4 regions of the Enterobacter kobei genome follow, and region 1 is predicted to be linked to each of the others. Evidence: predicted binding sites of a transcription regulator. Region 1 holds the regulator's gene; each other region holds the start of a gene.

Region 1 (3,128 bases):
ATTTTTCTGACGTTGAGTTGCGTGTTTCGCAGGAAGTGTTCAACGGCGTGTGGGACGCGCTGTCGGACGGCAGGGTAGAAATGGCGATTGGGGCGACGCAGGCGATTCCGGTTGGGGGACGCTATGCCTTTCGCGATATGGGGATGCTGAGCTGGAAATGCGTAGTGGCACGCGATCATCCCCTGGCGGCCATGGAGGGGCCGTTAAGCGACGATACCCTGCGTAACTGGCCGTCGCTGGTGCTGGAGGACACCTCCCGCTCGCTGCCCAAGCGTATCACCTGGCTGCTGGATAACCAGCGTCGCGTGGTCGCCCCGGACTGGGAATCGTCGGCGACCTGCCTCAGTGCAGGGCTGTGCGTCGCGATGGTGCCCGTTCATTTTGCGCGCCCGCGAATCGACACCGGCGAGTGGGTTGAACTGACGCTGGAGAATCCGTTCCCGGATGCGGCTTGCTGTCTGACCTGGCAACAAAATGATGTTTCACCTGCTATGGCCTGGCTGCTGGATTATCTGGGGGACAGCGAAACGCTTAACCGGGAATGGTTACGGGAGCCAGTGTGACTGGCTCCGTAAAGCGATTAACGACGGTAGTCGCGGAACGGACCATCCGCAACGGAACGGCGTTCGATGAGGCGCGGGTGGACTTCAATGGACTGCGACTCTTCACGTTTGTTGACGATCCTGTCGAGCAGCATGTTGAAGGCCGTTTCACCCAGCGAATCTTTCGGCTGGTGAATGGTGGTCAGCGCAGGGGTAAAGAAGCGCGCGTTGCGCACGTTGTCATAGCCGATCACGGAAATGTCCTGCGGGACGCGCAGACCCAGCTCATCGGCCGCACAGAGCGCGCCCATCGCCATGATGTCGCCCCCGCAGAAAACGGCGGTAGGACGATGTTGCTGGGAGACAATCTGCTGCATCGCGCGGTAGCCTGATTCCGGCTCAAAGTCACCCTGTACGATCCAGTTTTCTGGCACGGTGATCAGTGCTTCTTCCATCGCTTTCATAAAGCCAGCCAGACGACCTGCGCCGGTGTTACGCTCAAGCGGACCCGGGATCACGCCAATCTCACGATGACCGCGTTCGATCAAATAACGGCCCGCCATATAGCCGCCTTCAAAGGCGTTGTCGATAACGGAATCCGTGAAATCCGCACGGGCTTCACCCCAGTCCATCACCACCATCGGGATATGGCGATACTCTTCAAGCATCGACAGTACGGATTCCGGGTACTCGGAACACATCACCAGCAGGCCATCCACGCGCTTCTGCGCCATCATGGAGAGATAGGCTCGCTGTTTTTCAATGCTGTTCCACGCGTTGCCCAGAATCAGGGTATAGCCTTTCTGGAAGCAGTTTTTCTCTACCGCCTCAATGATCTCAGCAAAATAGGCCGCTTCGCTGCTGGTCGCCAGCAGACCAATCGATTTGGTGTGATTCACCTTGAGGCTGCGCGCAACCGCACTTGGCGAGTAGTGCAGCTCTTTGATTGCTGCCCAGACGGCGTTGCGCGTCTCTTCCGCCACAAAGCGGGTTTTGTTAATTACATGTGATACGGTTGTAGTGGAAACGTTTGCGCGTTTTGCTACGTCTTTAATTGTTGCCATTAAATGTCACTCCAGACCATATCCTAAACTCCTGAAATACTTGAAGGTAAACGTTTGCCTTCTCTCACCCTTATCACGCAATTTTAGATTGCGGTACGCCAGGAAAACGACACGGGACGTCAGGAGGGGGTCAATGGCCGGTACGCTAATAAATTTAGCGTGGAATTTTGTCCTATCTTGATGAAAAGGGGAAGAGGTAAAGTGGTTATCAGCTTAAATCCGGGAAGATTTTTGACGTAAACTGTGCAAAAATGAGCAAGCTCACTTTTCGTGGGGGGATTAAAAGGAGAAAAATTGATGAGTTCCGATCTGAAGTTTTCGCTGTTCACCACCATCGTTGTGCTGGCGCTGATTGTGGCGGCTGGCCTGACGGCTGTGCTGCACTGATTTACGCGGAGGGAGAATCTTCTCCCTCCCGGTTTACCGGATTGTTACTTCTCAGGCAAAAATCTTTTGCCATTTTGTTAACTTCTCATTTTTTGTGATTGATGTCATGCTTTCCGCTTCTTTGTTCTGTGTCACGACATGACACGGCATCCGGAGTTGACGCATGAAAATCAATTTTCCCCTGCTTGCCCTGGCGATTGGCGCTTTTGGGATTGGCACCACCGAATTCTCCCCGATGGGGTTACTGCCTGTTATCGCCCGGGGCGTGGATGTCTCGATCCCTGCGGCCGGGATGTTAATCAGCGCTTATGCCATCGGCGTGATGGTGGGGGCGCCGCTGATGACGCTACTGCTTTCACACCGCGCGCGCCGTAATGCGCTGATTTTCCTGATGGCGATTTTCACCCTGGGCAACGTGCTCTCTGCCATTTCACCTGACTACACCACCCTGATGCTGTCGCGCATTTTGACCAGCCTGAACCATGGCGCGTTCTTTGGGCTGGGCTCGGTCGTGGCCGCAAGCGTGGTGCCGAAACATAAGCAGGCAAGCGCCGTGGCGACCATGTTTATGGGGCTGACGATTGCCAACATTGGCGGCGTACCGGCTGCGACCTGGCTGGGTGAAGCGATCGGCTGGCGTATGTCATTCCTGGCAACCGCCGGGCTGGGCGTGGTGGCGATGGTGGCCTTGTTCTTCTCCCTGCCGAAAGGCAGCGCGGGTGAACGTCCGGACGTGCGCAAAGAGCTGTCGGTACTGGTGCGCCCGCAGGTGCTTTCTGCACTGCTGACCACCGTGCTGGGGGCCGGGGCGATGTTTACGCTCTATACCTACATTTCACCGGTGCTGCACGATATCACCCATGCAACCCCGATCTTTATTACCGCGATGCTGGTATTGATTGGCGTAGGGTTCTCAATGGGTAACTACCTTGGCGGGAAATTTGCTGACCGTTCAGTGGCCGGAACGTTGAAAGGCTTTTTAACCTTGCTGATTGCCATCATGATCGCGATTCCGTGGCTGGCGCGTAACGAGTTTGGCGCGGCCATCGCGATGGTTGTCTGGGGCGCAGCCACCTTCGCCGTGGTGCCGCCGCTGCAGATGCGCGTGATGCGTGTCGCCCACGAGGCGCCGGGA
Region 2 (3,128 bases), 1.9 Mb from region 1:
TGCTTTTGATGATGAAAGCATGGGCTATAGCCATCTGGGTCACATCATTGAGAATGCGGTGATCCACCACGCGCTGTGGCAGAAAGCTCAGCAGTGCAGCGACGTAACGCTGGTTGCGCCTGCGCAAATCCAGCAGGTTGCGTGGGGCGAAAACGAGGCGTTTATCACCCTGCAAAGTGGCGATATGCTCACCGCGCGTCTGGTGGTCGGTGCTGATGGCGCTAACTCCTGGCTGCGCAATAAAGCGGATATTCCGCTGACCTACTGGGATTACCGCCATCATGCCATGGTGGCGACGATCCGTACCCAAGAGCCTCACGGCGGCGTGGCGCGCCAGATTTTCCACAACGACGGCATTCTGGCATTCCTGCCGTTAAGCGATCCTCATCTCTGCTCAATTGTCTGGTCTCTGGTGCCGGAAAAAGCGCAGCAGATGCATGAGGCGACGCCAGAGGCCTTTAACCAGGCACTGTGCGTGGCGTTTGATAACCGTCTGGGGCTTTGTACTCTTGAGAGCGAGCGTCAGGTCTTCCCCTTAACCGGACGCTATGCGCGTCAGTTTGCCGCGCACCGTCTGGCGCTGGTGGGCGACGCGGCCCATACCATTCATCCGCTGGCCGGGCAGGGCGTTAATCTCGGCTTTATGGATGCGGCGGAGCTGGTAGAAGAGCTGCGTCGTCTGCAGCGAGAGGGTAAAGATATTGGGCAGCATGTGTATCTGCGTCGCTACGAGCGCAGCCGCAAGCACAGTGCGGCGATGATGCTTGCAGGCATGCAGGGCTTCCGCGAGCTGTTTGCCGGGGCAAATCCGGCGAAAAAACTGCTGCGTGATATTGGGCTCAAGCTCGCCGATACCCTCCCTGGCGTCAAACCTCAATTCCTGCGTCAGGCGATGGGTCTTAACGACCTGCCGGACTGGCTGAAATAAAATAGACCCCCGTCACACTTTCTTTTCCCGGCCTCTGTGCCGGGAAAATTCCCTCGTTTGAAATATTCTAATTCCACGTCATTTTTCGCATTAGATAATCTAATGTCATGATTTTTATGTGACGGAAATTCGGCCCGTTTTTCCGCATGAAATATCACCATGTGCTAAATCCTGTTAGATCATTGTTAATTTTGTGCGGGGTTAATCGCATTTTTCCAGTGAATAACTCTGTAGGCTTTTCAGCGTTTTTTGGTCATAAGCTAATGTGATGACCCGTTTTACCTTATGGTTAACCGCCGGTTTCGGTGGTAAGTTCAGGTAAAAGAGAACGTTTGCGTCGGCATTCGGAAACGAGGCCGATACCGGGTTTCACGGTGAATTTTTCAACGAGGACAAGATGGCTCAACAGACTCCTTTGTACGAACAGCACGTGTTATGCGGCGCCCGCATGGTGGATTTCCATGGCTGGATGATGCCGCTGCACTACGGCTCGCAAATTGATGAGCACCACGCGGTGCGCACCGATGCCGGTATGTTCGACGTGTCCCATATGACAATTGTCGATCTGCGCGGTAGCCGCACCCGGGAGTTTCTACGTTATCTGCTGGCGAACGATGTCGCGAAGCTGAAGACACCGGGGAAAGCGCTCTATACCGGTATGCTGAACGCCTCGGGTGGCGTGATTGATGACCTTATCGTCTACTACTTCACCGAAGACTTCTTCCGCCTCGTTGTAAACTCCGCCACCCGCGAAAAAGACCTCTCCTGGATCACCCAACACGCCGAACCTTATGCCATCGACATCACCGTCCGTGACGATCTGTCGCTGATTGCCGTGCAGGGGCCGAACGCGCAGGCGAAAGCCGCGCCTCTGTTCAGCGACGAGCAGCGTAAAGCCACCGAAGGGATGAAGCCCTTCTTTGGCGTGCAGGCGGGCGATCTGTTTATTGCCACGACCGGCTATACCGGTGAAGCGGGCTATGAAATTGCCATGCCAAACGAGAAAGCAGCTGATTTCTGGCGTGCGCTGGTGGAAGCGGGCGTGAAGCCGGCTGGCCTGGGCGCGCGCGATACGCTGCGCCTTGAAGCGGGGATGAACCTCTACGGTCAGGAGATGGACGAAGGCGTCTCTCCGCTGGCGGCCAACATGGGCTGGACCATTGCATGGGAACCCGCTGACCGTGAGTTTATTGGCCGTGAAGCGCTGGAAATGCAGCGCGAGAAGGGCACTGAACAGCTGGTTGGTCTGGTGATGAAGGAAAAAGGCGTGCTGCGCGGAGAACTGCCGGTGCGTTTTACCGATGCCGACGGCAATCCGCGCGAAGGCGTGATCACCAGCGGGTCCTTCTCCCCGACGCTGGGCTACAGTATTGCACTGGCTCGCGTGCCGGCAGGCATTGGCGAGACGGCGGTGGTGCAAATCCGCAACCGCGAAATGCCGGTCAACGTGACCAAACCGATTTTTGTTCGCGCCGGTAAGCCGGTCGCCTAACTATTTTTATCAGGAGAACTTCAATGAGCAATGTGCCAGCAGAACTGAAATACAGCAAAGAACACGAGTGGCTGCGCAAAGAGGCGGACGGCACTTACACCGTAGGGATCACCGAGCATGCGCAGGAGCTGCTGGGCGACATGGTGTTTGTTGACCTGCCGGAAGTGGGCGCAACCGTGAGCGCGGGCGATGACTGCGCCGTGGCGGAGTCCGTTAAAGCAGCATCCGATATCTACGCACCGGTAAGCGGTGAAATTGTGGCCGTGAACGACGCGCTGAGCGATTCGCCGGAGCTGGTGAACAGCGAGCCTTATGAAGGTGGCTGGATCTTCAAGATCAAAGCCAGTGACGAATCTCAGGTTGCCGCGCTGCTGGATGCGACCGCGTACGAAGCATTACTGGAAGACGAATAACGTTTTGCCGGATGGCGCTGCGCTTATCCGGCCTACAGATCAACGTAGGCCCGGTAAGCGTTAGCGCCACCGGGCAACAGCGTTACAGATAACTACGATTCACTGCACGTTTCAGGAACCATCGCTCATGACACAGACTTTAAGCCAGCTTGAAAACCGTGGCGCTTTCATTGAACGTCACATTGGGCCGGATGCTCAGCAACAGCAGGAGATGCTGAAAACGGTTGGCGCGGATTCATTAAACGCACTGATCGGCCAGATCGTGCCAAAAGACATCCAGCTTGCCACGCCGCCT
Region 3 (3,128 bases), 1.5 Mb from region 1:
CATTCGTAATGAATGTTGTCTTTATTCACACCCAGCGCCACCAGCTGCTTCGCGGCATATTGCATAAACGCCACCGGTCCGCAGACGTAGAACTGCATATCCGGCGCGCTGAACGCCCCTTCATGCTGGCTTAAATTCATCAACCCTTCGCTGTCAAAACGTGCGGCTGCGCGGTCTGCTTCCGTTGGCAAGCGATACCAGGTATGCGCGGTGAAGCGGGGCAGCGTCGCGCCCAGCGTTTTCACTTCGTCCGCAAAGGCATGCACCTCGCCGTTCTCTGCGGCATGGAACCAGTTGACCTGTGCGCTGTGGTTTGCTTTCGCCAGCGTATCCAGCATCGCCAGCATTGGCGTTTGGCCGACACCAGCCGAGATCAGCGTTACCGGGGTAGTAGCGTCTACCGCCATGAAGAAGTCACCCGCCGGTGCGGCCAGGTGAACGACGTCACCCACGCTGGCTTCGTTATGCAGCCAGCTGGAAACCTGGCCGCCGTCCTCGCGTTTCACCGCAATGCGATAGCCTTTGCCGTCGGGTTTGCGGGTCAGGGAATACTGGCGGATCTCCTGATGCGGAAAACCTTCAGGCTTCAGCCACACGCCGAGATATTGGCCTGGCTGATAATCCGCTACCGGCTGACCATCCACCGGTTCAAATTCAAAACTGGTGATCAATGCGCTGCGCGGTGTTTTCTCAACGATGCGGAAGGCGCGAGTGCCTTCCCAGCCGCCGTTCTTGCTGGCGTTTTCACTGTAGATCTGCGCTTCACGGTTGATGAAGACGTTTGCCAGCACGCCGTAGGCTTTACCCCAGGCGTCCAGTACCTCCTGGCCCGGGCTGAACATTTCGTCCAGCGTTGCCAGCAGGTGGCCGCCGACAATATTGTACTGCTCGGGTTTGATCTGGAAGCTGGTGTGCTTCTGCGCGATTTTTTCCACCGCAGGCAGTAATGCCGCCAGGTTTTCAATGTTGCTGGCGTAGGCCGCGATGGCGTTGAACAGGGCTTCACGCTGATCGCCATTACGCTGGTTACTCATGTTGAAAATCTCTTTCAACTCTGGGTTATGCGTGAACATGCGATCGTAAAAATGAGCGGTGAGTTTAGGACCGGTTTCCACCAGCAGGGGGATGGTGGCTTTAACGGTAGCGATGGTTTGAGCGTCGAGCATGAGCGCGTCCTTTTGATGTGACTTTAATGATGTATTTTAAATGCATCTTATAAAAAATACCCCTGCGTTGTAAATGGTTCTTTGCAAGATGAAAAATATGCATCACAAACCTGAAAAGAAATCCGTTGAAACAGGGGAGCGCTTTATTCCTCAAACCCTTGCGTGGCGTGAAGGAAAACGTTTGCGTAAAATCGTTTGTCAAGACCTGTTATCACAGAACTATTCAGTTATACTGTTGCCCGTCGTCCAACAGGACTGCCTTTTCAGGCCAAAATTTACTTGTTAGCTGAGTCAGGAGATGCGGATGTTAAAGCGTGAAATGAACATTGCCGATTATGATGCCGAACTGTGGCAGGCTATGGAGCAGGAAAAAGTACGTCAGGAAGAGCACATCGAACTGATCGCCTCCGAAAACTACACCAGCCCGCGCGTCATGCAGGCACAGGGTTCTCAGCTGACCAACAAATACGCTGAAGGTTATCCAGGCAAGCGCTACTACGGCGGTTGCGAGTACGTTGATATCGTTGAGCAGCTGGCAATCGACCGTGCGAAAGAACTCTTTGGCGCTGACTACGCGAACGTGCAGCCGCACTCCGGCTCTCAGGCTAACTTCGCCGTTTACACCGCGCTGCTGCAGCCGGGCGATACGGTGCTGGGTATGAACCTGGCGCAGGGTGGCCACCTGACTCACGGCTCCCCGGTGAACTTCTCCGGCAAACTGTACAACATCATCCCTTACGGTATCGATGAGTCCGGTAAAATTGACTACGAAGACATGGCGAAGCAGGCTAAAGAGCATAAACCGAAGATGATCATCGGTGGCTTCTCTGCTTACTCCGGTATCGTTGACTGGGCAAAAATGCGTGAAATCGCAGACAGCATCGGTGCTTACCTGTTCGTCGACATGGCGCACGTAGCGGGTCTGATTGCCGCTGGCGTTTACCCGAACCCGGTTCCGCACGCTCACGTTGTGACCACCACTACCCATAAAACCCTGGCGGGTCCACGCGGTGGCCTGATCCTGGCGAAAGGCGGTGACGAAGAGCTGTACAAAAAACTGAACTCTGCCGTGTTCCCAAGCGCGCAGGGCGGCCCGCTGATGCACGTTATCGCGGCAAAAGCGGTAGCGCTGAAAGAAGCGATGGAGCCAGAGTTCAAGGTTTATCAGCAGCAGGTTGCTAAGAACGCCAAAGCGATGGTGGAAGTGTTCCTGAACCGTGGCTACAAAGTGGTTTCTGGCGGTACTGAAAACCACCTGTTCCTGCTGGATCTGGTTGATAAGAACCTGACCGGTAAAGAAGCTGACGCTGCACTGGGCCGCGCTAACATCACCGTGAACAAAAACAGCGTGCCAAACGATCCGAAGAGCCCGTTCGTGACGTCCGGTATCCGTATCGGTTCTCCGGCTGTGACGCGTCGCGGCTTTAAAGAAGCGGAAGTGAAAGAGCTGGCTGGCTGGATGTGTGACGTTCTGGACAACATCAATGACGAAGCGGTTATCGAGCGCGTCAAAGGTAAAGTTCTGGATATCTGCGCACGCTTCCCGGTATACGCATAATTCCTCTGCTCAGCAGAACGTTAAAAGGCCGCGCGTGCGGCCTTTTTTTATGGCTTAACGGCGGTCAAGGGATATTGCGCCTGGACCTACAATCGCCAGCAATATAAATGCGCCCGCAATACTGACATTCTTGTAGAAATTAATCATATTCGGTACGACCGCGTCACCGGTCATATTCCAGTAATGGTGACCAATCACCGCCGTGCCCAGCGTGTAGAACACAAACAGCACGGCAAGAGGGCGGGTGAAAAAGCCCAGTACGATCAGGATGGCGGCTGGCACTTCCATCACCACCGCAATAATGGCCGCCAGCATGGGCATCGGTGTCCCCAGCGAGGTCATATATTGTACGGTGCCGCTAAACCCCGTCAGTTTCGGATAACCAAAGATAATAAACAGGACGA
Region 4 (3,128 bases), 1.6 Mb from region 1:
CATCAGCAGCGTGGTTTTCGCTGGAACCTGGTCTGACACATTGATGGACTTACGCGCCAGCACCACGAAACGGGTAATATTTTGCGTCTGGTTTGCCAGGTTGCGCTCCAGCACCTGTAAGCCATACAACGCGCCACCCGCCTCGCTACCGAGTGCAGCGACGGCTGGCGAGTTAGCCTGCGCCACTTTTTCCATTGCCGCGGAGGTGCTTTCGGTGTACTCGATTTTCCAGTTCGGATAGCGGTTCAGGAACTGGCTGCACTGCTGGAACGGCTGGGGATGACTGTAGACGGTTTCTATCTTGCTCAGATCGGTTGAGCCGGAGACCAGCACGCAGTGATCGATAGGGATCGTCAGCTCGCCAACCAGCGACAGGCTGGTGTGCTGCAGCAAATCGTAAACGTCGTTGATGGCACCCGAGCTGGTGTTTTCAATGGGCACGACGGCGTAATCCGCCTGGCCGGTCTCGACCTGGTTAAAGATATCGGCAAATTTTGCGCAGCCGCTCTCAATAAATTCTTCGAAATGGCGAGCGGCATACTGACGTGCGGCCAGGTGAGAGTAAGAGCCTTTCGGGCCGAGGAAGGCGATACGCGCAGAATGCGGGTTAGTTTTGTTCAGATGCTGCTGGAGCAGCGCTTGCTGAGTGAGAACGGAGTCTTCAATGATGAGCTGGAACAACCGGGTGATGTAATGGGCATCGAGGTGGTGCGCTTTGCCGAGCTGGATCAGACGTTCCAGCAGATCGCGTTCGCGGTCAATATCACGTACCGGACGATGGGAGTCCAGTTTGGCTTTCCCTACTTCAACGGCGAGCATGCGACGTTCGGCCAGCAGTGCCAGTAATTTCTCATCCAGCGCGCTGATTTTTACGCGCAGGTCCAGTAACGGGTTTTCCGGTGTCATAGTGTCGCCTGTCTCATTTTATCGTTATCAATAAAAAAGGCCCCCCGGTGTGGGAGGCCTTGTTGTTCGTCTTCGCATTCTTTATCACACGACGAAACGCCTCCCGGTCAGGGGAAGGTAAAAAAGAATGCGAAGAAGAACGGCGTAAGTTTCATAACATCATCCTGTGATTGATACCGTTAAAGTACCTGTACTGTTTTCACCCTGTCAATAAAAAACGCGCCCGAAGGCGCGTTGGCGGTACACTCAATTTAAAGGATTACTCTTCTTCAACTTCTTCCGCGAAGCTGGCGTCTTTCACCGAGGATGCGGCGCGACGGGCTTCACCTTTGTGTTGCACTTTATTGAGCTGCCGTTCCAGCTTGTTGATCAAATCGTTAATAGCCGTGTACATATCTTCATGTTTTGCGCTGGCGACCAGATGGCCGTTTGGAGTATTGATAGTTGCGTCAGCGATGAAACCCTGTGGCTCCTTAGACAGAATGATATGCGGGTTAATCAGGTGAGTTTGCCATTTATCCAGTTTGGCGAGACGGTCTGCGACGTGCTGGCGAATTGCCGGAGTAATTTCCATTTGTTTACTGGTAATGTTCATTGTCATAAATTTTACCTCTTGTCTTTCCGTCTTGGTGATTCCAGCATACCCGACCTAATGTCAAAATGTGTGATTTAGATCACGTTATTTTGTCGGTTTTTGTCAGGGAATCTTTTTTGTGAGGCAGGGCAGGAAGAGGTGAGATTTACCTTGTGGAAGGCAAAAATTGCGGTCATAGTTGACGGGATGAGTTGAGATAAAGCGCTTCAGCGAATATCAGAAATGGATACAAAAACGGCAGCCTTCGGGCTGCCGTTTTGCATTGAAGCACTATCAGGTGTTGCTGCTATTCGCGGCGATAATTTTCGCCACTTTTTCAGCCTGAGTGGTCATCTGCATCTGACGGTAAGCATTTTCCATCAGCTTCAGGCCGTCACGCGTTGCCTGAGTATCCGGGTAATCACGCAGCATACCTTCTACGCGGTTAACCACGGCAACCCATGCGCCACGGCGGGTATAGTATTCCGCAACGGAGTATTCATACTTCGCCAGGCGATCTTTCAGGAACACCAGACGTTTGGTCGCGTCGGTCACGTACTGACTGTTTGGATAGCCGCGCACCAGTTTGGAGAAGTCATTGAAGGCATCACGCGCATGCTGGGGATCACGATCGGAACGATCCACGCCGAAGAAGCCCTGCAGAGCACTGTCATCCAGCGCCATGTTGGTCAGACCGCGCATATACATGACGTAATCGATGTTAGGATGAGTCGGATTCAGACGCATGAAACGATCGATAGTTGCCTGAGCCAGCGGGAGGTCGGCATTTTTGTAGTAGGCGTAGATAAGATCTAACTGTACCTGCTGCGAATACGGACCAAATGGATAGCGATTATCCAACGCTTCCAGTTGCGTTATCGCCTGTTTCCAGTTACCGTCCTGCAACTTTTGTTGTGCAGTCGCATAGATCTCATTCGGCGGATTGTCAGGGACCTGTTCATTCGAACCGGAGCAGCCCACCAAAGCCAGGCTCAACGTGGCCGCTGCCACCAGATATTTCATGCGCGTCATGACGTTTTGACTTTCCTCAAATGTTTGTCCGGGAGAAACTCTGTTCCTGCTCCCGATTAAGACCAGCTACAATAGCACACTATATTAAACGGCAAAGCCGTAAAACCCAACGTTAAACAAAGAAGCAGTTTATGGCACAACGAGTAGAACTCACCGCAACAGTCTCCGAAAATCAGCTCGGTCAACGCTTAGATCAGGCTTTGGCCGAATTGTTCCCTGATTATTCGCGTTCACGCATAAAAGAATGGATCCTTGACCAGCGCGTGCTGGTAAACGGCAAGATCTGGGACAAACCAAAAGAGAAAGTGTTTGGTGGGGAAGCTGTTGCCATCAATGCTGAAATCGAAGAGGAAATCCGCTTCGAGCCGCAGGATATCCCATTGGACATCGTCTATGAAGATGATGACATTCTGGTAATCAACAAGCCGCGCGACCTGGTTGTTCATCCGGGGGCGGGGAACCCTGACGGTACGGTACTTAATGCACTTCTCCATTACTATCCGCCGATTGCTGATGTCCCGCGCGCGGGTATCGTTCACCGTCTGGATAAAGACACCACCGGTCTGATGGTCGTGGCAAAGACCGTTCCTGCTCAGACCCGTCTGGTGGAATCACT

The links. The regulator PurR, encoded in region 1, represses purine synthesis genes. The targets are predictions, from matches to a motif close to CANGCAAACGTTTGCNTG.
Region 2: the regulator PurR is predicted to act here: its motif matches at 1,250-1,267, upstream of gcvT (glycine cleavage system aminomethyltransferase GcvT).
Region 3: the regulator PurR is predicted to act here: its motif matches at 1,337-1,354, upstream of glyA (serine hydroxymethyltransferase).
Region 4: the regulator PurR is predicted to act here: its motif matches at 1,605-1,622, upstream of raiA (ribosome-associated translation inhibitor RaiA).

Annotation. Positions count from the first base shown of each region.
Region 1 is NZ_CP017181.1:2,001,425-2,004,552, forward strand. It holds gene punR (DNA-binding transcriptional activator PunR) at 1-563, shown strand, start outside; gene purR (HTH-type transcriptional repressor PurR) at 581-1,606, opposite strand; gene cydH (cytochrome bd-I oxidase subunit CydH) at 1,904-1,993, shown strand; gene BFV64_RS09640 (MFS transporter) at 2,157-3,128, shown strand, end outside.
Region 2 is NZ_CP017181.1:3,935,861-3,938,988, reverse strand. It holds gene ubiI (FAD-dependent 2-octaprenylphenol hydroxylase) at 1-928, shown strand, start outside; gene gcvT (glycine cleavage system aminomethyltransferase GcvT) at 1,326-2,420, shown strand; gene gcvH (glycine cleavage system protein GcvH) at 2,444-2,833, shown strand; gene gcvP (aminomethyl-transferring glycine dehydrogenase) at 2,961-3,128, shown strand, end outside.
Region 3 is NZ_CP017181.1:3,496,406-3,499,533, reverse strand. It holds gene hmpA (NO-inducible flavohemoprotein) at 1-1,166, opposite strand, end outside; gene glyA (serine hydroxymethyltransferase) at 1,471-2,724, shown strand; gene BFV64_RS16735 (DoxX family protein) at 2,779-3,128, opposite strand, start outside.
Region 4 is NZ_CP017181.1:3,561,812-3,564,939, reverse strand. It holds gene pheA (bifunctional chorismate mutase/prephenate dehydratase) at 1-906, opposite strand, end outside; Phe leader region at 937-1,062, opposite strand; gene pheL (pheA operon leader peptide PheL) at 1,014-1,061, opposite strand; gene raiA (ribosome-associated translation inhibitor RaiA) at 1,166-1,507, opposite strand; gene bamD (outer membrane protein assembly factor BamD) at 1,775-2,512, opposite strand; gene rluD (23S rRNA pseudouridine(1911/1915/1917) synthase RluD) at 2,644-3,128, shown strand, end outside.